DNA from 3 places in the Paenibacillus sp. FSL R7-0198 genome. Region 1 is predicted to be linked to each of the others. Evidence: riboswitches for the same ligand, from Rfam matches in the RefSeq annotation. Region 1 holds a riboswitch; each other region holds the start of a gene.
The links. A riboswitch is a leader RNA that binds a small molecule or an ion and turns the genes downstream of it on or off. The one in region 1 is predicted to bind thiamine pyrophosphate.
Positions count from the first base shown of each region.

Region 2: another riboswitch for thiamine pyrophosphate. It lies ahead of thiC (phosphomethylpyrimidine synthase ThiC); the one in region 1 lies ahead of MKY87_RS03170 (thiamine phosphate synthase).
Region 3: another riboswitch for thiamine pyrophosphate. It lies ahead of MKY87_RS18195 (ABC transporter substrate-binding protein); the one in region 1 lies ahead of MKY87_RS03170 (thiamine phosphate synthase).

Region 1 covers NZ_JBBOCB010000001.1:769,919-777,807, reverse strand. Annotated here, with positions in the region: gene MKY87_RS03190 (hypothetical protein) at 1-77, shown strand, start outside; gene MKY87_RS03185 (hypothetical protein) at 74-625, shown strand; gene MKY87_RS03180 (hypothetical protein) at 612-1,595, shown strand; gene MKY87_RS03175 (ABC-F family ATP-binding cassette domain-containing protein) at 1,734-3,284, shown strand; TPP riboswitch at 3,360-3,469, shown strand; gene MKY87_RS03170 (thiamine phosphate synthase) at 3,658-4,353, shown strand; gene thiO (glycine oxidase ThiO) at 4,371-5,543, shown strand; gene thiS (sulfur carrier protein ThiS) at 5,540-5,743, shown strand; gene MKY87_RS03155 (thiazole synthase) at 5,746-6,513, shown strand; gene MKY87_RS03150 (ThiF family adenylyltransferase) at 6,510-7,562, shown strand; gene MKY87_RS03145 (response regulator transcription factor) at 7,682-7,889, shown strand, end outside.
Region 2 covers NZ_JBBOCB010000001.1:4,412,463-4,420,351, reverse strand. Annotated here, with positions in the region: gene MKY87_RS19280 (helix-turn-helix transcriptional regulator) at 1-438, shown strand, start outside; gene MKY87_RS19275 (zinc ribbon domain-containing protein) at 512-1,330, shown strand; gene MKY87_RS19270 (hypothetical protein) at 1,799-1,966, shown strand; gene MKY87_RS19265 (hypothetical protein) at 2,153-2,839, shown strand; gene thiC (phosphomethylpyrimidine synthase ThiC) at 3,374-5,158, opposite strand; TPP riboswitch at 5,577-5,690, opposite strand; gene MKY87_RS19255 (IclR family transcriptional regulator) at 5,840-6,583, opposite strand; gene MKY87_RS19250 (alpha/beta hydrolase) at 6,943-7,889, shown strand, end outside.
Region 3 covers NZ_JBBOCB010000001.1:4,172,776-4,180,664, forward strand. Annotated here, with positions in the region: gene MKY87_RS18180 (ABC transporter ATP-binding protein) at 1-564, opposite strand, end outside; gene MKY87_RS18185 (ABC transporter permease) at 602-1,360, opposite strand; gene MKY87_RS18190 (thiamine-binding protein) at 1,360-1,650, opposite strand; gene MKY87_RS18195 (ABC transporter substrate-binding protein) at 1,866-2,906, opposite strand; TPP riboswitch at 3,128-3,240, opposite strand; gene MKY87_RS18200 (NAD-dependent epimerase/dehydratase family protein) at 3,386-4,141, opposite strand; gene MKY87_RS18205 (VOC family protein) at 4,159-4,545, opposite strand; gene MKY87_RS18210 (hypothetical protein) at 4,719-5,228, shown strand; gene MKY87_RS18215 (MFS transporter) at 5,664-6,899, opposite strand; gene serS (serine--tRNA ligase) at 7,287-7,889, shown strand, end outside.

The DNA.
Region 1 (7,889 bases):
ACAGACCGGAGTTTATACGAAATGAAACTGGAGAACTGCTCAAGATTGTTTTTTGGAAGGAGACCAGTGTGAATTGATTAATGCCGCATCCAAGCTGCTTGCCGTATTGCTCGCAGTCCTTTTGCTCTATGTGTACCCAGCTGCTGAAACAGCCGATCGGCAGGATGATATAGCACGTATGACGGCTGTTCAGAATGTAACACGCTTTGTTGATGCTGTCCGAACGAAAGGATATATTTCACCTCGAATGTTGGCTGAGTTTGAGGAGCAACTGGCCCAGACGGGCAATCTGTATGAGGTGTCGATGGAACATTTGCATAAGAAATATGTACCTCATTATACAGACCCGATGGACCATAACAGTTTTAACGGGACCTATGAGGTAGTGCAGGATGGATATTATGCAGCTCAGATTCGAGAAAGACTATTCCCATCCTCAGGTGTGATACCGGTTGATGATCCTGGCCGAAGATATACGTTGACGACAGGGGATTTTTTCACCGTGACGCTCCAAAATACAAATCGTACACCTTCCATGCTCATCCGTGAATGGTTAAGTGGTACGGCTCAGGCTTCAGCGGTATTTGTAACATACGGAGGTATGGTCCTCAATGAAGATTACTGAGCTATCCATTGTATTCGTGCTGATCTTCTTCCCGCTCTTCTGGATCATCTCACTCCATACCCAAGATGCCGAAGAGGCTCAATATCTTGGTCATCGATACAGATCTGCACTTCAAACTGCAGTCATGGATGCAGGTGCAGTGATGCATCAGAATGAGAAACAAAATGATGAAGCAGGTTACGATTCAACCAAGTTTGTTAAAGCCGATAAGGAGCTTGCCTTGTTGACATTTACGCAGACGATGGCTTTGAATATGGGCATTCAGGATGATCCCGCAGCTATTCGAAACATGTTTAATTACATTCCTGCCGTAGTTATTCTGGATTATGATGGCTATTATATGTTTTCCACGGAAACAGAGATGACGGGTAACCTTGAAGATTCTTTCCGGCAAGTATGGAGCCCCAAGAAACCTTATACATATTCAGATTCTAATGGTAACAGTATTAACTTTACACTGGACGACTACGTATATGCCTATGACGCAAGCGCAGGGAAATGGATTGAAGGATTTCAAAAAGAACTGGCTTCAACCACACAGATTCCTTTACTTCAGGATACCCACGTATTTGAACAAGTTAGACGAAGTCGGATTGTGACTACTGTGCAGGATAATCTGGCTGATGTGATTAACCGCCATAATGAGTTTGCCAGAAAGAACGGTATTTCCTATACATTTACGATGCCCCTGATTGCCCAGGAAGATTGGTACAACTCCATAAATGATACAGGGATTATGGCTTTTATCCAAGGTATAGGTGTGGGTGACCAGAAGATCAACAATTACGCAATTGGTGGAGGCAGACTTGTGAAGAAAACGGCGATAGTAGGTGGGGTAGATCCTTTAACGGGTATCAAGTACTACTACCCCTCCACATGTGGTAATGGTTACCGTGCTGAAGAGGTGTTCACAGACGCGAGACAAGCAGCTGCACAAGGCTATTTCGAATATAAATGCTCTAACCGTTAGGGTACCCTGTATGACAAAATTATGGAAGAGGTTCCTGATATGTTTACATTACTTTCAGAAAAGACGGGACCTGTGCTAGAATAGGGTTTCGGAACAATCACAAAAGTAATGTCTAATAGATAGGAGCAACCTCATCTTATGAGTTTATTGTCAGTAGAGAACGTAAGTCACAATTTTGGAGATCGCACGTTATTTAAAAATGTATCGTTTCGTTTACTTGCCGGAGAGCGCGTAGGGCTTGTTGGTGCCAATGGTGTAGGTAAATCCACATTAATGAACATCCTTACCGGTAAATTGCTTAAAGATAGTGGAAAAGTGGAATGGACACCTAAGGTCCGTTATGGATATCTGGATCAGCACACGAAGCTTACGCCAGGTAAAACCATTCGTGACGTGCTTAAAGATGCATTCCTTCCGTTGCTTGAATTGGAAAAAGAAATGATGAATATTACGGACCAGATGGCAGATGCAGATCCAGATAAGCTGGAGCAGTTGCTGGAAGAGATGGGCGATATTCAGGAACAACTGGAACAGGGCGACTTTTATCTGATTGACGTAAAAGTGGAAGAGATGGCTAATGGTCTTGGTTTGTCCGCAATTGGTCTTGATCGGGATGTCGCAGCTCTAAGTGGTGGACAACGTACCAAGGTGCTGCTTGCCAAGCTTCTGCTCGAGAAACCTACAGCTCTGTTACTGGATGAGCCGACCAACTATCTGGATGTAGAGCATATTGAATGGCTGTCACGTTACCTGAAGGACTACCCGCACGCGTTCCTCTTAATCTCCCATGACACGGAATTCATGAATGAAGTCGTAAATGTCATTTATCATTTGGAATTTGCCAAATTAACGAGATATGCAGCGAACTATAACAAGTTCCTCGAGATGGCTGATATGAATAAAGCCCAGCATATTGATGCATACGAGAAGCAGCAAGAGTACATCAAGAAGCAGGAAGATTTCATTCAGCGTAACAAGGCACGTGCTTCAACTTCAGGTCGAGCGAAGAGTCGGGAGAAGCAGTTGGACAGAATTGAACGTATTGATCGCCCAGATGAAGCGGCCAAACCAACGTTCAAATTTAAGGATGCCCGTGCGAGCAGCAAAACGGTCTTTGAGGGCATTGATTTTGAAATTGGATATACGTATCCTTTGCTGCCTAAGATGACAATGACAATCGAACGTGGTGAGAAAATTGCCATCGTAGGTTGTAATGGTGTGGGTAAATCGACGCTGTTGAAAACCATCCTGGGAAAAATATCTCCACTCAGTGGAAAGACTTTCTTAGGAGATTATCTCGAAACGGCATATTTTGAGCAGGAGGTTCGTGCTGGGAATATCACGCCGATTGAGGATGTCTGGAATGAGTTTTCACATTTGACCCAAAATGAGGTCCGAGGTCATCTCGCTCGCTGTGGGTTGAAAAATGAGCACATTACTCGTCCGCTTAATATGCTGAGTGGTGGAGAACAAGCCAAGGTTCGTTTATGCAAACTCTTGATGCGTGAAAGCAACTGGATTCTATTTGATGAGCCGACGAACCATCTGGATGTCACAGCTAAAGCGGAGTTGCAGCGTGCTTTGAAAGAATTCAAGGGAACGGTGTTACTGGTATCTCATGAACCTGATTTCTACGAGGGTTGGGTTACCAAAACATGGAATGTCGAAGAATGGTCTGAGAAAAACTAGACGATTTAAGACAATGTTTAACAGAAATGACGGTGACAAAAAAATCCGTCTATGGTAACATAGGCTACAACTTCATATGAACACTAGGGGGGCCGCACGATGCGGCTGAGATGGAAGAATGCGATTCCGGACCCTTTGCACCTGATCTGGATCATACCAGCGTAGGGAAGTGGCGAGCGCGTTTCAGTGAATGACGTGAGCAAACGGCAACTCAAAAGGACCGTCTGCTTAACGAATTGAAACATGCAGTTGCGTGTATAACGTTATGGCTATAAGGTCTATAGCTTTATTGCACGAAATGAACTGTATGCTTCAGTCAGTCATCTGGTTCAATAATTAATACGCAGCCACTCCCCTACGGGAGTGGCTTTTTTTGTGTTTTCATAGCATTCACGCATGGAAGGAGAGGGATGGTACGGTAATTTCTCATGAACATGTACACAGATCATTTGAATTGCATGTTGTATCTACGGGTGCAGGGGATCAAGCATCTTTTGTAAAAGCTGCAAAGGACGTTTGGCCATCAGTGGACTATATTCATATACGAGAAAAACAACTCACATGGCAAGACAAGATCGATTGGGCTGAAAGTCTGCGCAGCGTTGGCGTTCCATCTTGTCGCATCGTTATCAATGGTTCAGAACTGCCTTTACAGAATGACATCTGTGGCGGTGTACATTGGGGGCAAGATGCGATACGCAACTGTAACCCTGCTGTCATGAGCAATGTGCAGCGCCTTCGTCTGGGTGTATCTGTTCATTCAATCGATGAGGCAAAAATCGCTGAAGAACGGGGAGCCGATTATCTTTTCTTCGGGCATGTCTACTCAACCAACAGTAAGCCTGATCTTGACCCCAGAGGATTACATGCTCTTGCTGAAGTGTGCAGGCGTGTCTCCATTCCTGTCATGGCGATTGGGGGTATCGGACCGGGAAACATTCACGTTATTCGCTCTGCAGGGGCACAGGGAGTCGCCGTGATCTCTAATGTATGGGCGAGCGAGTCACCGGATCGGGCGGCTGCATTATTAAGGCAGGCTATCGTTGCTACAGAAAGTCTGAGTCCCTGAATCAAGGAGATGAGAGGATGAAAGAGATCGTTATTGATAAACCGGATAAGTTTCATGCAGAAACGATTATTGTAGGTGGAGGCGTTGTTGGTTGTGCTATCGCTTATGAGCTTGCTTCCCGTGGACAGGATGTGCTGTTGCTGGAGCGTTCGGCGATTGCAGGAGGCACTTCTTGCGCGGCGGCTGGAATGCTGGCGGCAGACAGTGAGGATTTTGCTCATCCTTTGATGGCTAAGCTTGCCAGACAGAGTAGACAGTTACTTATCGAGCAACAGGTGCTAATGGCTACACTCAGTGAGGTAGAGACTGGCCTGCAATGCCAGGGATTCCTAACTCCTTTTCGTTCATACAGTGAATTAAGTAGTTATAAGGACAATCGGAAGTCTGCGTTGTCTGCTTCTGCTGATGAGGTATGGTGGGATCGTTCCGTTGTGCAACAGGAGGCATCATGGCTTAACAGAGATACGTATGGAGCCTACTACAGACCTTACGAGAGTGAGATTCTTCCAGTCCATCTAACGAAGGCATATGCTGAATCCGCTCAAGCATTTGGAGCACGGGTTATGGAGGACATACAGGATATACGTGTGCAAGCAAACGAACATGGCGTGCAGGGAATCACCACATCGATCGGTGAGATGAGATGTAAACATGTCATTATAGCGGCTGGATTACAGAGTGAAGAGTTGATGAGACATGTGAATCTGAGCATGCCTGTGTGGTCGGTAAAAGGAGAAATAGCCGCCGTTCAGTTCTCAGATGAACATGCTGGGTACAGACCTGACAGAACGGTGTATGCAGAGGATATCTATATTGTTCCCAAAGCTAATGGCGAAGTTTGGCTCGGGGCAACCAGTCTGCCAGGCAGAACCGATCTGAACGTTTCTGTACAGGGTGTTCAGAAGCTGCTAACAGCAGCTACCCACTGGGTGCCTGGGATGAAAGAAGCACAATTTATACGAGCGTGGGCAGGCGTAAGACCGGCAACTCCAGATGGATTGCCTTATATAGGTGCTTGCAAGAGTATAACAGGGCTGTTCGCCGCCTTTGGGCATTACCGCAACGGTATCTTGCTTAGTGCGATAACAGGAAGACTTATCGCTGAGTTGCTCGCTGGCAAAAGCTCAGAAGAACTCGGAATTGAGGCGCTGAGTCCGGAGCGATTGAACAGAAAGGGAGTGGTGCAGTGAATATCATCGTTAATGGTCAACGGATGGAGATTGAAGACAGATTGAATCGTGTGGATAAACTGCTTAAATCTTTTGATCTGCAAGTCAAGACTGTAGTTGTAGAGCTGAACAAGCATATTTTAACCCGTGAGTATCATGAAACGACGGCATTAAGAGAAGGCGATCGAATCGAGATTGTACATTTTGTAGGAGGCGGTTGATGATGTTGAACATTGGTAAATATACGTTTGAGTCCAGATTGTTGCTCGGAACAGGCAAGTTTTCGGATCTGGAAGTGCAAAGTCAGGCTGTGGAAGCATCTGAAACGGAAGTTTTAACCTTTGCTGTTCGTCGTCTGAATCTGGAGGAGCGCAACCAGAAGCATTTCCTGGATACATTGGATCTGGACAAATACACTCTTCTTCCGAATACGGCTGGAGCTTCCAATGCGGAAGAGGCGGTGCGAATTGCCGAGCTTGCGCGGGCTTCAGGACTTTGTGATATGATAAAAGTCGAAGTCATCGGAGATGGAATTACGCTACTCCCAGATCCGATTGAAACGTACAAGGCTTGCGAAAGTTTGCTTGAAAAGGGCTTCACGGTATTGCCTTATATTTCAGATGATGTCATTCTGGCCAAAAGGCTGCAATTGCTTGGCGTACATGCTGTAATGCCTGGCGCTTCTCCCATCGGAGCTGGCAGAGGCATCATCAATCCCTATAACCTTGAGATCATCATTGAGCAGGCCGTTGTACCTGTGATTGTGGACGCAGGATTGCGCTCCCCCAAAGATGCTGCTTATGCGATGGAACTTGGTGCCGATGGCGTATTGTTAAATACAGCCGTATCCGGATCAGGGGATCCAGTGAGCATGGCTAAGGCGATGAAATTGGGGGTAGAGGCAGGTAGGCTGGCTTATGAGGCAGGCATGATTCCCGTAAAGCGTTATGCAGCAGCCAGTAGTCCGGTGGAAGGAATGGTTCATACATGATAAATCAACAATCAACATCCTCGGAGCAGGCCGATCGGTATTCCAGACAGGAACGTTATGCGCCGCTGGGCAAGGAAGGTCAGGCGAGATTAAAGGGCAGCAGAGTTTTAATCGTTGGTGCTGGCGCACTGGGAACAGGGATCGCAGAAACGTTAGTTCGTTCAGGAGTCGGACACTTGACGATTGTGGATCGTGATTATGTGGAGTGGAGTAACCTGCAGCGACAGCAATTATATGTAGAACAGGACGCGATTGAACGGATGCCGAAGGCGATGGCGGCGGAAAAACGGTTATCTGCCATTAATTCCACGGTTCATGTGGAAGGGAAAGTGTTGGATGTCAGAGTAGATGAGTTGGAAGAACTCGTTCAGCATGCAGACTTGATTATGGATGCAACGGATAATTTTGATACCCGACTACTCATTAATGATATGGCACAGAAGCACCGTATTCCCTGGATTTATGGTGGATGCGTAGGTAGTTACGGCATCACCTATACGTTTATGCCCGGAGATACGCCATGTTTAAATTGTTTGTTGGGTGAAGTCCCTCTGGGTGGAGATACTTGTGATACATCTGGCATCATACCCCAAGCGGTACAGATGGTAACGGCGAATCAGACAGCAGAGGCGATGAAATTGCTTAGTGGCAATGCAAATGCATTGAGACGTAAGTTGTTGTCATTTGACGTTTGGAGGAACGAATACATATCCATCAATGTGGATGGTGCGAAAAAGCAAGACTGCCCTTCCTGCAGCGATTCGGCAACGTATCCATATCTTTCTGCGTCCAATCTGGAGAAAACCGATGTGTTATGTGGCAGGGATACCGTTCAGATCCGGCCTGCACGGCGTATGAATCTGGATCTTCAACAAACGGCGGATCGTCTGGATAGACTTCAAGAAGGAAAAGTGGAATCCAATCCGTTTTTGGTTTCTTTTACAACAGGAGTCCATAGAATGGTTATTTTCCAAGATGGACGTGTCCTCGTACACGGAACAAACGACACAGCTGAAGCACGTACGCTCGTCCATCGCTACTTTGGTTAAAGCAAGAAAGAAGCAAAGTCTGTTCCCTTGAGGGAATGGACTTTTTCATTTTACGGCATGCTATCTGTACCAACCATTGCTGCGAGCAGTGGGGATAGAGACAGGCCGGGTGAAAAAGAGTGAAAACAGCCATTTTGCTGATTGGAGCAGGAGAGCAGGTCAGCCTTATTCAGGATGTTTTATGTAGCGAAGGGTATGAGGTGCAACGAAAGGAAGGACCTGAACTAGACCAATTCGCCAAGAATTTGTTATCACACATCAACCTGATCATTCTGGTAGACCGAAGTGAGGGGGAAGCACATCATGACCAGGATCAGAAATTAGAGT
Region 2 (7,889 bases), 3.6 Mb from region 1:
ACCATCGTACTCAAGAAGCATTCCTGGTATCTGTATGCTTTTTGCCACGAGCGGAATCAATTTCGCATGTTCAAGCTTGTGCGCATGCAAGATGTCACACTTGCTAATGAGCACTTCGATCGTAAAGTCATCAACCCACAGGACAGACCCTGGCAGCAGGAATGGAGCCGTCCGGACAATCAGGCTAGGTTAACCTTGAAATTCCATCCTCGCGTCCGTCATATTGCGGAAGAATGGTTTGGGATCGAGAACGTCATGCCTGATGGGACTGGGTATTATATTAGCCAGGTTGCTTTTCCCGAGGATGGCTGGTTATATGGGTTCATTCTGGGCTTCGGCGCGGACGTTGAAGTATTGGAACCTCAGCATATTCGGGACGAGATCTGCCGTATCGCTGAGCAAATTGTACAAAATTATACACCTCCGACTCAAACCTGACAGACAGCTGTCCAGTTCCTACCCGTATACTTCAGATATATTCAATCTGTACATATATGAGGAGGAACTAATCATGAACGTCACTGTATGTCAAAGCTGCGGTATGCCGCTCACCACCCCTGCCCAATTCGGAACGGAAGCAGATGGAAGCACAACCCGTGAGTACTGTATTTATTGTTACAAAGAGGGCAAGTTTGAGCAGCCCGGTATGTCCCTTGAAGGCATGACGGAGATGTGCACTGCCATTCTGAAGGACGAAGGCATGGATGAGGAATCCGCTCGTTCGATGCTGCGTAACCAGCTTCCTTTTTTGAAGCGTTGGCGCACGAATACAACGGATCAACATGCAGAATCACTCGCTGAAAACCCTACTGCTTCTGCTAATCTTGGTCAGGTAACAACAGATCATTCGTTCTCTGCCCAGCCCGTTCGTTATGTCACTCTTCCTGGCAAACGCATTGCCGGCGTATCCGCCCGCACAACCAACGCCATTGAGATCAGTGGCAAAGGCTGTATTCAGGGACTCTGGAACAATTATTTTGTCTCAGAGCACCTCCCTGCACCTGAAGTTGTTCGCTATGGTTGTTACACGGATTACACCGATGGGATAACCGGAGAATACACCATACTGGTAGGGCATGAGGTCAGTCCGAACGAATCATTGCCTGAAGGATTGGATGACACTTCACTCCCTCCTGCAACTTACGCCGTATTCACTTCCAGAAAAGGACCGATGGCAGAAGTTGTTGGCGAAGCCTGGGGAGCCATATGGGCATGGGACAAACAAAGCGATCGTACGTTCACCGGGGATTTTGAATTATATGATGAACGCAGCCTGAATCCCGAGAGTGTACAAGTGGATATATACATCGCTGTTCGCCAAAGTAGATAAAGCCCAACACGATACCACCTCACACAGGATCAAAGTTTCCCTGGCATCCTTCTGTATATCATGCAAGCTGCCGAGTTCGCTCGGCAGTTTTTTTGTTATATACGGAACTACATCACCCCCTAAACAACCCGACCATGGTACCAAGTTAGTTAGCATGCTTTGCATCATTTAACCAGACAATATGCCTCATAAGCGGGTACCATTGACTTCCTTAAAATTGGGACTATTCACATAACAACCGATTCGATCCTCCCATATCAAACCTTTCATATCAGGTCCTTTACTCCTGAATTTCCCTAAAAACGTTTACATCTTCTTAAAACCGGGTAAAATCACTTCAATCCAATTGGAATTACATTCTAAAGTCATCTATTTCGTCTAACAAGTCACATGTACCTATATGCGCACCTGGCATGGTAACCAGTCGAAATACATAATTCGAAAAAACGCATCAAAGGAGGAACCAAGATGATCCGCATGCCTATTCAGCAAATGATCCCGTACCATCACCAATATCCGCGCAACACGGCGACCACTGCTCCTAAAAAGGAGAATGAGAACACTCAAGGTCTATCCTTTCATGAAATTCTACAGCAAAAAATGGCGAAGAAAAATGCTTCTCCTTCCCTTAGATAAAAATGGACACCGGACCCTATTCGAGTCAGGTTATCGACCGTCTTTCCGCAGCTTGGCGGAAGGGCGGTTATTGGCGTTGAGCCATAAACGACTGTACAGTTCTAAGGCATGTTTCTATAATGGTTTAAATATCTACAATCATTTCCATGACATGACATATACGAACTGTAAAAGGGGACTTAGCACATGATCACCATTGGTTGTTTTCACGCTCATTATTCCAACATCGCCTTAATTGAAGAGACGCTTGCTCCTTATGAAGTTGAATTGGTCCATTACGTCGATCCAGGTCTGGACCGTCTTAAACATGACGCTGACTTTTCCGAGGTCGTTATTCACGAGAAGGTAGCCCAGACGCTCCAATGGATCGCTGAGTGTCATGCAGATGCCATTCTGGTCACGTGTACCCTGTTTGCGACAGTACTGGAGCAGGAAGCCACACAGGTCCCTGTGCCCGTGATCGGCATAGATGATCCGTTATTGCAGGAGATGCGGCGAGTAGCAGGAGATTACATCATAGCATTCACCAACCCTGCAACCATTGAAGGCACGATGGCACGGGTGAACCAGGCTTTACAGCAAGAGGATGAGAATGGGCAACTACACGTTGCCAAGACATATCAGACGGAAGCGGTATGCATCCCTGGGACATTTGAGTTGATTATGCGTGGAGATCAGCAAGGGTATCTCGAAGCGGTACGTGAAGGATTACAGCAGATTGCTGAGCAGTATTCGGGTAAAACGGTAGTGGCAGCCCAACTGTCTATGGCTCCCGCAGCTGCCCAGGTTACAGTAGATAGCGGGATTCCGATCCATAGCCCGCTGGCATTGCTTGCCGCGTATTTGGAGAAGAATTTGGGCCTGGCTCGATAGTAGTAGCGGGTTTGGAGTGAAATATTACAATCGCTAAAATCATGTGAAAACTACTATATTGCTTCCTTTTGCAAAATAAAAATGCTCTCGAACAAGAGCATTTCAAATGGTATAATCACTTTGTACAGCCAATTTGTGGTGGGAAATAGGCTTGCCTCCAGTGGGAGGTGATCCTATGAACTTCTCTTTTAACGACGTAATCGTGTTCGCGATGTTAATTATTGCGCTCCTGACATACATCGATCGTAAAAAGAAGTGACCCGCCACAGGTTGACGGCCTGACGGGTCACTTCATCTGAACTTGCTGCACTCGGAGGAATACCCACCGCAAATGCTGTGCAGGAGTAGCCATTGGCCTGGCTACTCTTATTGGTGTTTACTTACATTCATTTTATTAAACATCTGCTAGACAATCAACCATAATGCTGATAAAAAGTATCAGGAAGCTGATCAGTAAGATGAAGCAGACGACATAATAGCAGTATTCTCACCTACAAACGATGTCAGACTGCCCAGCTTGCGCTGTACCCGCTCCTAGGAACGTGTCCGATATTCCTCGGCCTTTTCCTGCATGCCCGCTGCTACAGCCTCATTCTCGGACAATCCTTTGTCCGCCGCAAAGGTACGAATGTCCTGCGTAATGCGCATGCTACAGAACTTCGGACCGCACATCGAGCAGAAATGAGCTTCCTTAGCCCCTTCTGCTGGCAGCGTCTCATCATGGTAGGACAGCGCACGTTCAGGGTCTAGCGACAGGTTGAACTGGTCCCTCCAGCGGAACTCGAAGCGCGCTTTGGACAATGCATCATCCCGGCGCTGGGCACGTGGATGGCCTTTTGCCAGATCGGCGGCATGAGCTGCGATCTTGTAGGCGATAACCCCTTCCCGCACATCATCCTTGTTAGGCAGGCCCAGATGTTCTTTTGGCGTAACATAACAGAGCATGGACGTGCCGAACCAACCAATCATGGCCGCACCAATGGCGGATGTGATGTGATCGTAACCCGGGGCAATGTCGGTCGTCAGCGGCCCAAGTGTGTAGAACGGTGCTTCTTTACAGATCTCCATCTGCAAGTCCACATTCTCCTTGATCTTATGCATCGGCACATGACCCGGGCCTTCGATCATCACCTGCACATCATGCTTCCATGCGATCTGCGTCAGTTCCCCAAGCGTAGCCAGTTCCGCCATCTGAGCTTCGTCATTGGCATCGTAGATACTGCCTGGACGAAGTCCATCTCCCAACGAAAACGCCACATCATACCTTTTCATAATCTCGCAGATTTCTTCAAAATGGGTGTACAAAAAATTCTCCTGATGATGTGCCAGACACCATGCTGCCATAATGGACCCACCGCGAGACACAATGCCTGTCATTCGCTTGGCGGTCATCGGGATATAACGCAGCAGTACACCTGCATGAATCGTAAAGTAGTCCACGCCCTGCTCTGCCTGCTCTATGAGTGTGTCACGGTACAACTCCCAGGTCAGCGCTTCCGCTTCGCCATTCACCTTCTCCAGCGCCTGATACAGCGGCACCGTACCAATCGGCACAGGTGAATTGCGGATGATCCATTCCCGGGTGGTATGAATGTTTTTGCCTGTGGACAGATCCATCACCGTATCCGATCCCCATCGTACCGCCCAGGTCATCTTCTCGACCTCTTCCTCGATGGAGGAAGATACTGCAGAGTTGCCGATGTTGGCATTGATTTTCACGTGAAAATGACGACCGATCAACATCGGCTCACTCTCCGGGTGATTGATGTTGGATGGCAGAATGGCCCGTCCACTCGCCAGCTCCTGCCGCACAAATTCCGGTTCCACGCCTTCACGAATGGCGGCAAACTCCATCTCTGCCGTAATGACTCCCTGCCTCGCGTAGTGCATCTGGGTCACACAGCGTCCTGTCTGTGCCCGTAGCGGTTTTCCACGCAATCCAGGGTACTCTTCGGCTCCCGCTCTCTTCCCTCCGTGCTTCAGTCCGTTATCCTCCGGTTTAACCGTACGGCCCTGATAAGCTTCAACATCGCCGCGCTCTGTGATCCATCGGGTGCGCAGGGCTGGCAGACCTGCACGGATATCCGCATGAAATGCGGGATCGGTCATCGGGCCGCTCGTATCGTAGACACGCAGCGGTTCGTTATGCTCCACCCCTTGGGGAGTATTCGTGTCATGAAGGGCTATCTCACGCTCCGGTACAGCAATGTCCGGCCGTGAGCCCTGAATGTAGACTTTGCGGCTGCCCGGAAAAGGCTGAACCCGTCCGGCCGCTCCTGTTTCTTTTCCCACCTGCTGACCGTTATGTTCCTGTTCCATCGCTTGTTGTCCCGTTTGGTTTCCTGTACTCATGTTCGCTTGTCTCCTCCTCAGTGTTCGTTCACTTGGTTTCATTGGTATCGTCATCAGCTCACTTACGCACCTGTCCCAAATCATCCAGAGCACAGAGAAGAAAGAGCGATCCTACACCAGACCAGAGGAGACATTATTTATGTACAGTTCACAACAGACGGAGGCTGCCACAGATCATCGATCTATAAGACTTCCCTCCTCATCCAAGCCCACTTCCGCAGGTTATCGAAAAAGAAGCCCATAAAATCCGCGCTATATCGCCCGTTCCCTGTATATAAAAAAGCCGGTCCCCGAAGGAACCGACTTTTATGTCCATCACCAATAATGCACCTTCAATCAGCTCCTTAACGGAGACTACAAGGGTCACATCATGAGGTGGTTGAGGTCATATCGCCGATTACTTCCCTACGCTGGTATGATCCAGATCAGGTGCAAAGGGTCCGGAATCTCATGCGATTCCGTCTCAGTCCGGACAATTCGGACTCCCCCAGTAACGTTAGTAAGTTGCGGCTTACATAAGCCGCCGTTCATATTCAATGAAGCTGGCTCCGTTGGGCCGTCCATTACAGAGTAGCGCAACCGGAACATAAAAACAACCTTTATATTCCAGAACACTAACTCAATTGGAGAAAAAACCTCACCTCAACATCAGGATAACATGAGCCCCATCTGCGTAGCAGCATCCTTCAACACAGGTGCGTATTCATGCAATGTCTCCTGCGAGAGTCGGCTGACAGGCCCTGAGACCGAGAGCGCAGCTGCAATATTGCCTCTGCGATCCATAATCGGTACAGATACCGCGGCAGCTCCCGGCTCACGTTCCTCATAACTCGTCGCATATCCGTTATCCCGGATATCTCCCATTTGCGCTAAATACACCGCGGGATCAATAAACACCGGCCATTCCGGGCCGTTCATCAGTTCTTCACGATCCTCGTCCGTGGCAAACGCCATCAAAACTTTGCTGGAAGCGCCCACAGACAGCGGGAGTCTAACACCAACGGGGGCGACTCGGCGAATCGCCTGATCACTTTGCACAGCCTGAATCCGTATCCGTTCACTCCCATCACGCAGGTACAGACTCACGGTCTCTCCCAATCGATCTCTCAGTCGCTCCATCGCAGGCAGCAGCAGAATAGCGGGATCATCACTGCGGGACATATGAGCTGACAGCTCCCAGATTCGGATGCCAAGTCGGTACTTCTCTGTTGCTGCATCACGGATCACGAACCCTCGATCCTCCAGCGTAGCCATCAAACGGTGCACTGTACTTTTGTGCAAGCCGATCTGGCTGGCAATTTCGGTGAGTCCCAGATCACTGCGTGTGGTAAAACATAATAATATATCCAGCGCCCGTTCCACAGCCCGGACGGTTAACTTGCGATCTTCCATGGCATAATGCCCTCCTCATGTTTCATCACATGAAACTTGGTTACATAAATTATATGAGAAACGGTCTCATCTGTAAACCAAAAAGAGCCAAAATCAAAATAGGCTAACCTGTAAATTTTTCCTTTTTATAAGACTTAATCCCCTGTAATTTACACACTAAGGTAATGTTACCCATATATCTTAAGAACTATATAACAATTGCGTAACAAATGCCCTCAATCAATTGACTTTGACTATACTGGAACATACGATAAAGATATATTACATTAAGATATCGCTCTGAAGCAGGCTCTGAAATAAACGCAATTCTCTTTTCATGTCGTTGTTATCTTCAACTGAACTTCAAAGGAGGGGCATTCATGTATCCAACATCCCAGAGCGAAGCCCCGCTGCATACAAAAGTGTCCGATCTGCCCTCTTCCCTATCACCGAGGCTGATTCGGTTCAAACATATTATCGTAGCGTTGCTGCTCTCCGTTGTATTTTTTCTACTGTTTTGTTTTATCGCACTGCATGGTTATATCGCATGGGTATTATCCAATCCTACTGTAGCACCGGTCTTCTCCAATCCAATGCAGGCCAAGAACATGAAGTATGAAGACATCACGTTCCCGGCAGCAGATGGCAGCCGGACGATGCAGGGATGGTATATACCTGCTGACAATGCTGCAAGCAAAACGATTATTTTCAGTCACGGCTATGGTGCCAATCGTGAAGAAACATGGGTACCCATGTATGACCTGGCACACTATGCCCATCAACTTGGGTTCAACGTGGTCATGTTCGATTATGGCTTCGCCTCACAGGTGAACAAAGCTGTAGCCACAGGTGGCAAAGCTGAGTCACAGCAATTGCTCGGTGCGATCCAGTTCGCCAAGCAACGTGGTGCGCAGGAACTGGTTGTCTGGGGCTTCTCGATGGGTGCCGGTACAGCGCTTCAGACTGGGCTGATTACACAGGAAGTGGATGCAATGATTCTGGACAGTACGTTCCTGCTTGAGCCGGATACGCTGTACCACAACATTCATAACCAGATCGATCTCCCGCGTCAGCCCACACTCGAGATCATGAATCTGTTGTTCCCTGTTCTGAATGGTACCGGATTGCAACAGATCCCGTATCAGGAAGTGAAAAAGGAAGATTATCCGTTCCCGATTTTCTTCATCCATGGTACAGAGGACGAGAAGGCGCCTTATCCAATTGCGGAGCAGCTCGCCGCCAACCAGACTAATCCGTATTCGGATGTATGGATTGTACAGGACGCGCATCATGAACTTATTTTCCGGGAGCATCCGAAAGAATATCT
Region 3 (7,889 bases), 3.4 Mb from region 1:
TGCAGCACGCTGCTGCATTCCGCCAGACAGCATATGAGGGTATGCTTGCTCAAACCCGGCAAGACCCACGCTGCTTAACCACTTACGAGCTTCCGCAAGAGCTTCAGCCCGAGGAGGAGCGCTTGAAGCTACTTCACCAGCAAGTAGTACATTATCTTCAATGGTACGCCAAGGGAAAAGAGCGGGTTGTTGAGGCATATAACTAATCTTGCCACGTTGTCCCGTTACATTCTGACCGTTCATAAGCACTTGGCCTTCCTGTGGCTTCAGCAGACCGCCGATGATGTGGAACAGGGTGCTTTTGCCACAGCCGGATGGTCCAACGATAGCGACAAACTCGCCTTGCTCCACAGTCAGGGACAGGCCGTTCAGAACCGGTAACCTGCTCCGCCGTTCACGGAATGATGCATGAACATTAACAACGTCCAGTGCAGGTGGAACCGAAGCAGGAGTCGTATTGGCAGGTCGATTAGGCGTAGCCGAGTTTAACTTTTCACCGTGCGTTGGCTCCACTACACTTGCTCCTCGTCCAGGCTGGACTTGTTCGTCCTGTTGCCGATTCATATGGTCATCACTTCCTAATATACAGATTACTTCTTTATTATCGCTTCTGTGGCCGCCAGCGCACGAGTAGCTTCTCCAGCAGGGCAATGAACAGGAAGAGCAGCAAGCTGAGCGCGACAATAATCATGATCGCCACGAATAGGCGATCCGTGCGATAAGCCGACTTTTGCAGCATCATATAATAACCAATACCCTTGTCTGCACCAATCCATTCGGCGATGATGGCACCCATCACGCTATAGGTAGCGGCAATTTTGACACCGGAGAACACGGATGGCAGCGCATGGGGGAGCTCCAGCTTCCAGAAGATATGGTGACGTTTCGCACCAGCCATGCGCATATAGTTCATCATCGCGGCGTCAGTACGGGTCAAGCCATCCATGGCCGCCACTGCAACGGGGAAGAAACATACCAGGATGATCGTAATCAGCTTGGGCAACAGCCCGAATCCGAACCAGATTAACAGGAGCGGCGCGAGCGCGATGGTTGGGATATTTTGACTAAGAATAAGTAAAGGATACAGGGCCGACTTGAGAAAAGGGACCAAATGCAGCACCATCGCAATTAATAATCCAACCGCGGTGCCGGCCGCGAATCCGATCAGGGTTAACTGAATGGTTGCGGAAGCGTGCATGCCAAGCCGCTCGGCCTGGGTTGCCGCTTCGCGGGCGATGTCGGATGGTGCAGGCAGCATCCATTTCTCAATATGGAAGAGGGAGACGGCTCCCTGCCATATCGCTATAAAGAGAATAACCGCCACAATGGGCGGCCATACACTTTTGAAATAGGCATGCATTAGCGATACTTCTCCGTCAGGGTATCCATGCTGAAGCCAGCAGGGCTATGGGCGATTTTGATCTGGGAGATGATGCTTGGGCTACCAGCCTCCACAAGTACCTCGTGCATTTTACGGACAACCTCGAGCAGTTCCTCCAGTTCTCCCTCCATCGTGGTGTCGAGCGCGTTCACCTGATATTTCAGGCCGGATTGCTGAATAACTTCAATGGCGCGATCTACGTAAGGATAAGAATTCTCGCCATTTGGCGTTTTGGGAATAACCTGAATGCTAAGTAGTGTGCTTGCCATGAGAGATCACGGCTCCTTTCGTGATAAATTGCATGAATTGAACCAGGTTTACACTTATCACTCCGATTGCAGTACCCTCTTCCGATCGCTGTTATCCCCAGATTTCTTGAATCCATTTTCAATGGGGAAATCCGGGGATAAAGGCGAACACTTTGTTTCTTCAGATGGGTTCTGCACTCTTCGTTCTTGTGTAAAAAGTTAAACTTAAGCAATTTTTATTGGGGTAAAAACGCGTTTGTATATGCCTTGCTTACATCGATCTGTTCATCGAGCAGTTTTTTGCTAAACATCCAGTCGGTGTAATTCTGCCATACTTCCTGCTTTTGCTCACCCCAGCGCGGGGCGTCATCTGTGTACTTTGGACTAAGCCATTTCTGGCTTGCCAGGACCAATTCCTTGTCCAGATCCGGTACAGCCTTGATCAGAATGTTCGCTGCGTCTTCGGGATGATCAATGGCATATTGATATCCTTCGGAAGTGGCTTTCAGAAATGCTTTCACCAGCTCAGGGTCGTTTTGGATCGTCTGCTCGTTTGTTACGAGGACAGGCGTGTAGTAATCCAATGCATCTGAATAATCCTTCACATATAACATGTCGATTGGTTCTCCGCGCAATTCGGCTTCAATCCCCGTCCAAGCGTAGAAAATCCACGCGAAATCAATGTCCCGTTTCACTGCGGTGAAAAAGTCAGCGTCACCCATGTTAATGTTTTTCACTTTGGATACATCTGCTCCGTCGCCTTCCATAATGGATTGCATCACGGCTTCTTCGACTGGGGAACCCCAACCGCCATAGGTTTTACCTTCAAAATCTTTCGGTGATTTGATATTCCGATCCGCCGGAGCAGCGAACCCGGATGTATTATGCTGAATAACTGCTGCGATGGAGACGAGAGGAACACCCTGTGTACGGGCTTGAGTTACACTCTCCTGATAACTTACGCCAAAAGGCACTTCGTTCGATGCAACCATCGTATCCGCGCCACCGGCACCTGGTTGTACAATCTCCACGTTTAAGCCTTCGGCCTTGTAAAAACCTTGATCTACAGCCGCATACAGGCCGGTATGATTCGTATTTGGTGTCCAGTCGAGCACCACTTTAATATCCTTTAAGGCGGCAGTGCCACCTTCGTTACTGCTTTCTGTATTTGTGTTGCCGTTCTGCTCTACGGGGGCGGCTTCTTTACCGCCACATGCGGCTACAGTCACCAGCAGTACACACAAGAGCAGCAGTCCCATTGTTTTACGCCATTTCATCTGTGATTCTCTCCTTCGGTATGTCCGGCCGAGTGGCACGGGGTACTCCTTGGCTTCATATCCAATCATCTTGCATAAATCGACAGATTTATACCAGTTGAGATCTGGATAACGTCACTTTTTTTAGCTCTCTGGCTATATAAAAGAACATTAAAAAAGCGTCCCGTAATCCGGGACGCGTGCAGGCGTTAGAGAGGTGGCGTTCAGCCATAGGGCTGTGCCATTTCGATATACTCCGATTCCTACGCTGGCATGATCCAGATCAGGTCTAAGGGTTAGTATCTTGGTGGGATACACTCTCAGCCGGCCAATTCCGACTCCCCTGGGAAACTATGAAGTTACGGGCATTACTAGGTGTAATTATAGGCCAGCAGGTGGAACGTGTCCAGTCAGGAACTGGATGGGGACACGTATGAACTTATCAAACAGACCGTTATACATATGTATAACGGTCTGTTTGGATGTGTTATTTTCATTAATTATCGTGGCGAATCATATAAGGAAATCTGACTGAGTGCAAAAGCATCGGATTTTGGGTCATAGCCTACCTGTTTCTGAGTGGTTTCCAGATTCAATCGTTTAAACCGATTATTCGAGATCCCATGCAGTATGGTGAAGGGCTCCAGATTGGTAACGGTAATGGCTTTGAACATCAAATCACACAAGTCAGCCGGACTAATATACGCGCTCATATCCCTTGCTTCCAGCGCTGGTCCGTCCGGTTGAAAATCATCATATGCACCTATACGTATCGCAACACTTTGTAAACCCTCGGTATACGCAAAATAGGAAGCGAGCGATTCTCCAAAACATTTGCTAACCCCGTACAAATTCCGTGGGTGTGTTGGCATGTCCGGATAGACTTGAGCATCAATGGGATACCCCTCAATCGTCTGTGCACTGCTCGCCAGAATGACTCTTTGCACACCTTGGTCCTTAGCTGCACGGAATACATTAAATGTACCTTTGATATTGATGTCCAACAACGATTCATAGAATCCGGCATTCGGGGAAGGGTCTCCCGCCAGATGTACTACCACATCCATGCCTTCGCAAGCATGCTGACAGGCTTCAGGGTCTGTCACATCCAGTGTCATGATCTCATGGTCGGTTTCTTGATACGTATGCAGTCTGCCGATATTCAAATCCGTTAGTCGCAGGTGATATGCTTCTGACAAGTGTTGGGACAAGTCCCGGCCAATTTTCCCGGCTGCGCCAGTAATTAAAATGTTCATGAAATCAACTCCAATTCTTAGCGCTGGAAGAACTCAATCCATTCCTTTTCAGGTCCATAGATGAAGAAATAGCGGTAACCGTTAGGCAGTGTAATAATCTCTCCATCAATAAATACGGCTTTGGTGGCTTGGATGCGTTTGTACTCAGAATCAAGGTCATCTACATGGATCGCAAAATGGTGTACCGTACCTTCGGAAGGCAGCTTGTCGCTGTATCCTTGAATTAACTCAATCTCAGTCTCGTTACTTCCATTGAAGCCGAGAAAGGCGAGCTGAATGACACCGTTCGTATGCGTCACCCGGTCTTTCAGTTCCAATCCAACAACCTCCGTATAAAAACGAAGCGTAGTATCCAGATCACGAACGGCAATGCCGACGTGGTCAATGCGCTTTTGAAAACTCATAATTATATTCCTCCAAATGTAGTAAATTCTCTACCATTTTAAGGGATATCATAGGGCTGTACTACGAGGTTGTCAAATCGGATTTTAATTTGAAAAAACCATAAATGTTCACATAATGTTCACTTATGTGGAGGGTTTCCTCATCTCTATAATTACGAAGGTAAACAGAGAGGATGAGAGAATTGCCAGCAAGCAAGAAGGAACAAATTATTTTCGGATTAATGATGTGTACAGGAATGGTCTTGGTCATGATGTTCTTCAATCTATGGCACAGTGGGTTACTCGGCAAGATGTCCCCGCTTGAGATACTGCTTCAATTCATATTATGTTTTGTCATCGCGTTTCTGGTGGAGTCTTTCATTGTTGGCCCTGTGGCGAGAAAGATTGCATTCTCCTTGCCCTTCGACAAGTCCAACAAGATTTTGGGTGTGCTTGCTATGTCATTTTTTATGGTGATTGGCATGGTACTGATTATGTCCATGTATGGAATGATCTCGGCATATCTCGCGGATCAATTAAGTGGGTCATTCGTACTCCGTACGTACCTTCATACAATCGCTCGTAACTTCAGCCTGGCGCTTCCATATCAATTGATCATTTTGGGGCCACTCGTCCGATATGTATTTGGTAAATTCATCAAGGATAACGGGCCCGTAATGCCTGTCGTTAACAAAAGTGTGTGATTCACCCAGACCCAAAGTATTTCCTGGGCAATCTTGTGCAAATGAATAGATCGTATTTTCACCTTTAATGAAAGGTGATCAGCGAGGCAAAGATAGGACACTTTCCACCATGATAACAGCGCTAACGAATCGAGGACACCTTATTAGGCCAGTTTTTAGGGAATGAAAAATCTAACGAATCTCAGGGGTGTTATTATGCAGAAAAACTGCAACGAGACCTTGAATTTTAGATAATTACCTACAATAACGTCTTTAGGATTCGTTAGATTTCAAACATGCGGAAATGGAGGGGAATAGCGTGTGTTAGGTTCGTTAGAACAGAGTAACGCTACAACAAAATATCCACCGTCAGGTCATGGCGGTGGACATCTCAATCTCTATAATAGGTATTCTATTTCTAATTCTAATTCTCAGGACTGCATCGACACATAACTGTTAAGTCGCTGGATCCACCACATGTTTGTTCTGCCATTGATACGTGATTACGCTAATGACAAGCAGGCCAACTGCAAAGATCGCAAGCATCCATGCAGATTGATTAACCGCCAGATGATCAAGACTCCATCCCGTAGTCAAAGGCAGAATGGCACCGCCAACTCCACCTGAGGCAATCAAAATGCTGGGTGTGGATTCTTCAGTTCCGGGCAGCAGTTTACTGGCGAAGACAAGGGCAATGGAGAAAATACCTGACATCGCAAGTCCAAGCAGCAAGATGATGAGAAATGCAGACCAGATTTGGTTTGTAAATGGAAATAGCATTAACAAAAGAACAGACGCGAGACAACTGTACAGGACATATACGCGGTATTGGAATTTCTCTGCGATATACCCGGCGAAGAGTCGTCCTACGGACATGGCAATCCAGAAACAGGTGACACTAAGCGCTGCTCCGGCTTCCTTCATGTTCATTTTCTCAATCAGGATCGCCGGCATGAAGTTCGCAAGACTCATTTCTGTGCCAACATATAGGAAGAAGAACAGAACGAATAATACCAGAAGAGTCCTGTTACGGCCACGATAGGTTGGACTGGGTGTACTTGGAGATGCGGGATGCATCTCACCCGATGTCCCAGCAGAGTGCGTATTTACGGAAGCGTGATTTGAACTCTGTCGCTCCAGAAACTTATCGAGTTCACCGAATGATCCTTTTGCCCAGAAAACAAAGGTCAGCGATGCGCAGATCGCAACAACGAGAAAGGAGAGACGCCAGTATCCGGCAGCAATCAGACCGCTGGCAATAAGCGGCATGACCATCGCCCCGATCCCGAATAACACTTCCAGTCGACTCATGGCAACGGCTGTATTGTCTTTGATTGCAGCGATGATAATGGTGCCAATAACAGCCTCAACCATTCCGAATCCAAAGCCGGCAGCGGGTGCAATGACGAACATCCAGCCCCATGGTGGCAACAGCATGTAGGATAATTCTGCAATACAGAGCAACGCTGTGGCGATTAACAGGCCACCCCGTTTACCAAAGCGTCTGTTCAGCCATGGAGATAACAATACACCACCGAGGAATCCGGCAAATTGAGCAAAGATCAGCGTTCCGCCTTGGCTATAATCTTTGCCGTAATGTTCAAGTGCAACCGGTAAAATGGAACCGAGCACGACGTGGGCAAGTCCAATCAGGAAATAGGACAGACATCCGATCCAAAGTAATTTTTTCATAAAGAACTCCTTCTACTTATATACATAAATTGAGGATCACAATAGAGCGCAATCTTGAAGACAAAGTCTATCATAACAGGACATGTTACGATGTGCCATGAATTCCTGATCGATACAGAAGGTTGCAATTTGGTCCGGCGTTCGTATATACTGAGACCAACAATTACAGATCGGACCATGCCGTTGAAGAGCATCCAACTCGGAGGCGTTTTCGCCAGGGGAGCGATATTTCCCCAAGTTAACCGGAACCGCCCGTTATCGCGGACCAAGAGGCTGGAAGCAGGATATCCTGATTCAGCAAGTTGGGTGGCACCGCGAGCAGAGCGCTCCTCGTCCCAAGGGATGAGGGCGCTCTTTGCATTTTTACAGCCAAAGGAGACGGTGACCATGTTGGAAATGAAGTGGATTCGTGCACATGAAGAAGAGGTTCAGGCAGCAGCAGACGGGAAAAAAATCAAGATCAACATTCGCACATTGTTAGAGCGTGATGAAGAACGCAGAACACTTTTGCAGGAAATTGAAGAAGGACGCAGATTGCGCAATACGTTATCCGCGGACATTGGCAGACTCATGCAAGCGGGGGATCGGGAACAGGCCGAGGGTTTGCGGGCCCAGGTGAAACAGCTCAATGAACAGTTGGAACAGGTGGAAGCGAGGCTGGCCCCTGTGCAGGAGGAAGTAACCAAGCTGCAATGGCTGGTACCCAATATCGTATCCCCGGATACCCCCAATGGCTCGTCGGATGCGGATAATGTAGAGCTGCGACGTGTGGGAGAGGTGCCAACGTTCGAGTATAATACCAAAGATCACGTGGAACTTGGGGAGTTGCATGATCTCATCGATATTCCCCGTGGAGTTAAGATTGGCGGTACACGAAGCTATGTATTAAAAGGCGCTGGTCTGTTATTACATCGGGCAGTACAGCAACTTGCCTTGGATCTGTTGCTGAAGCATGGGTTTACACCAATGGAGGTACCGCTGATGGTCAGG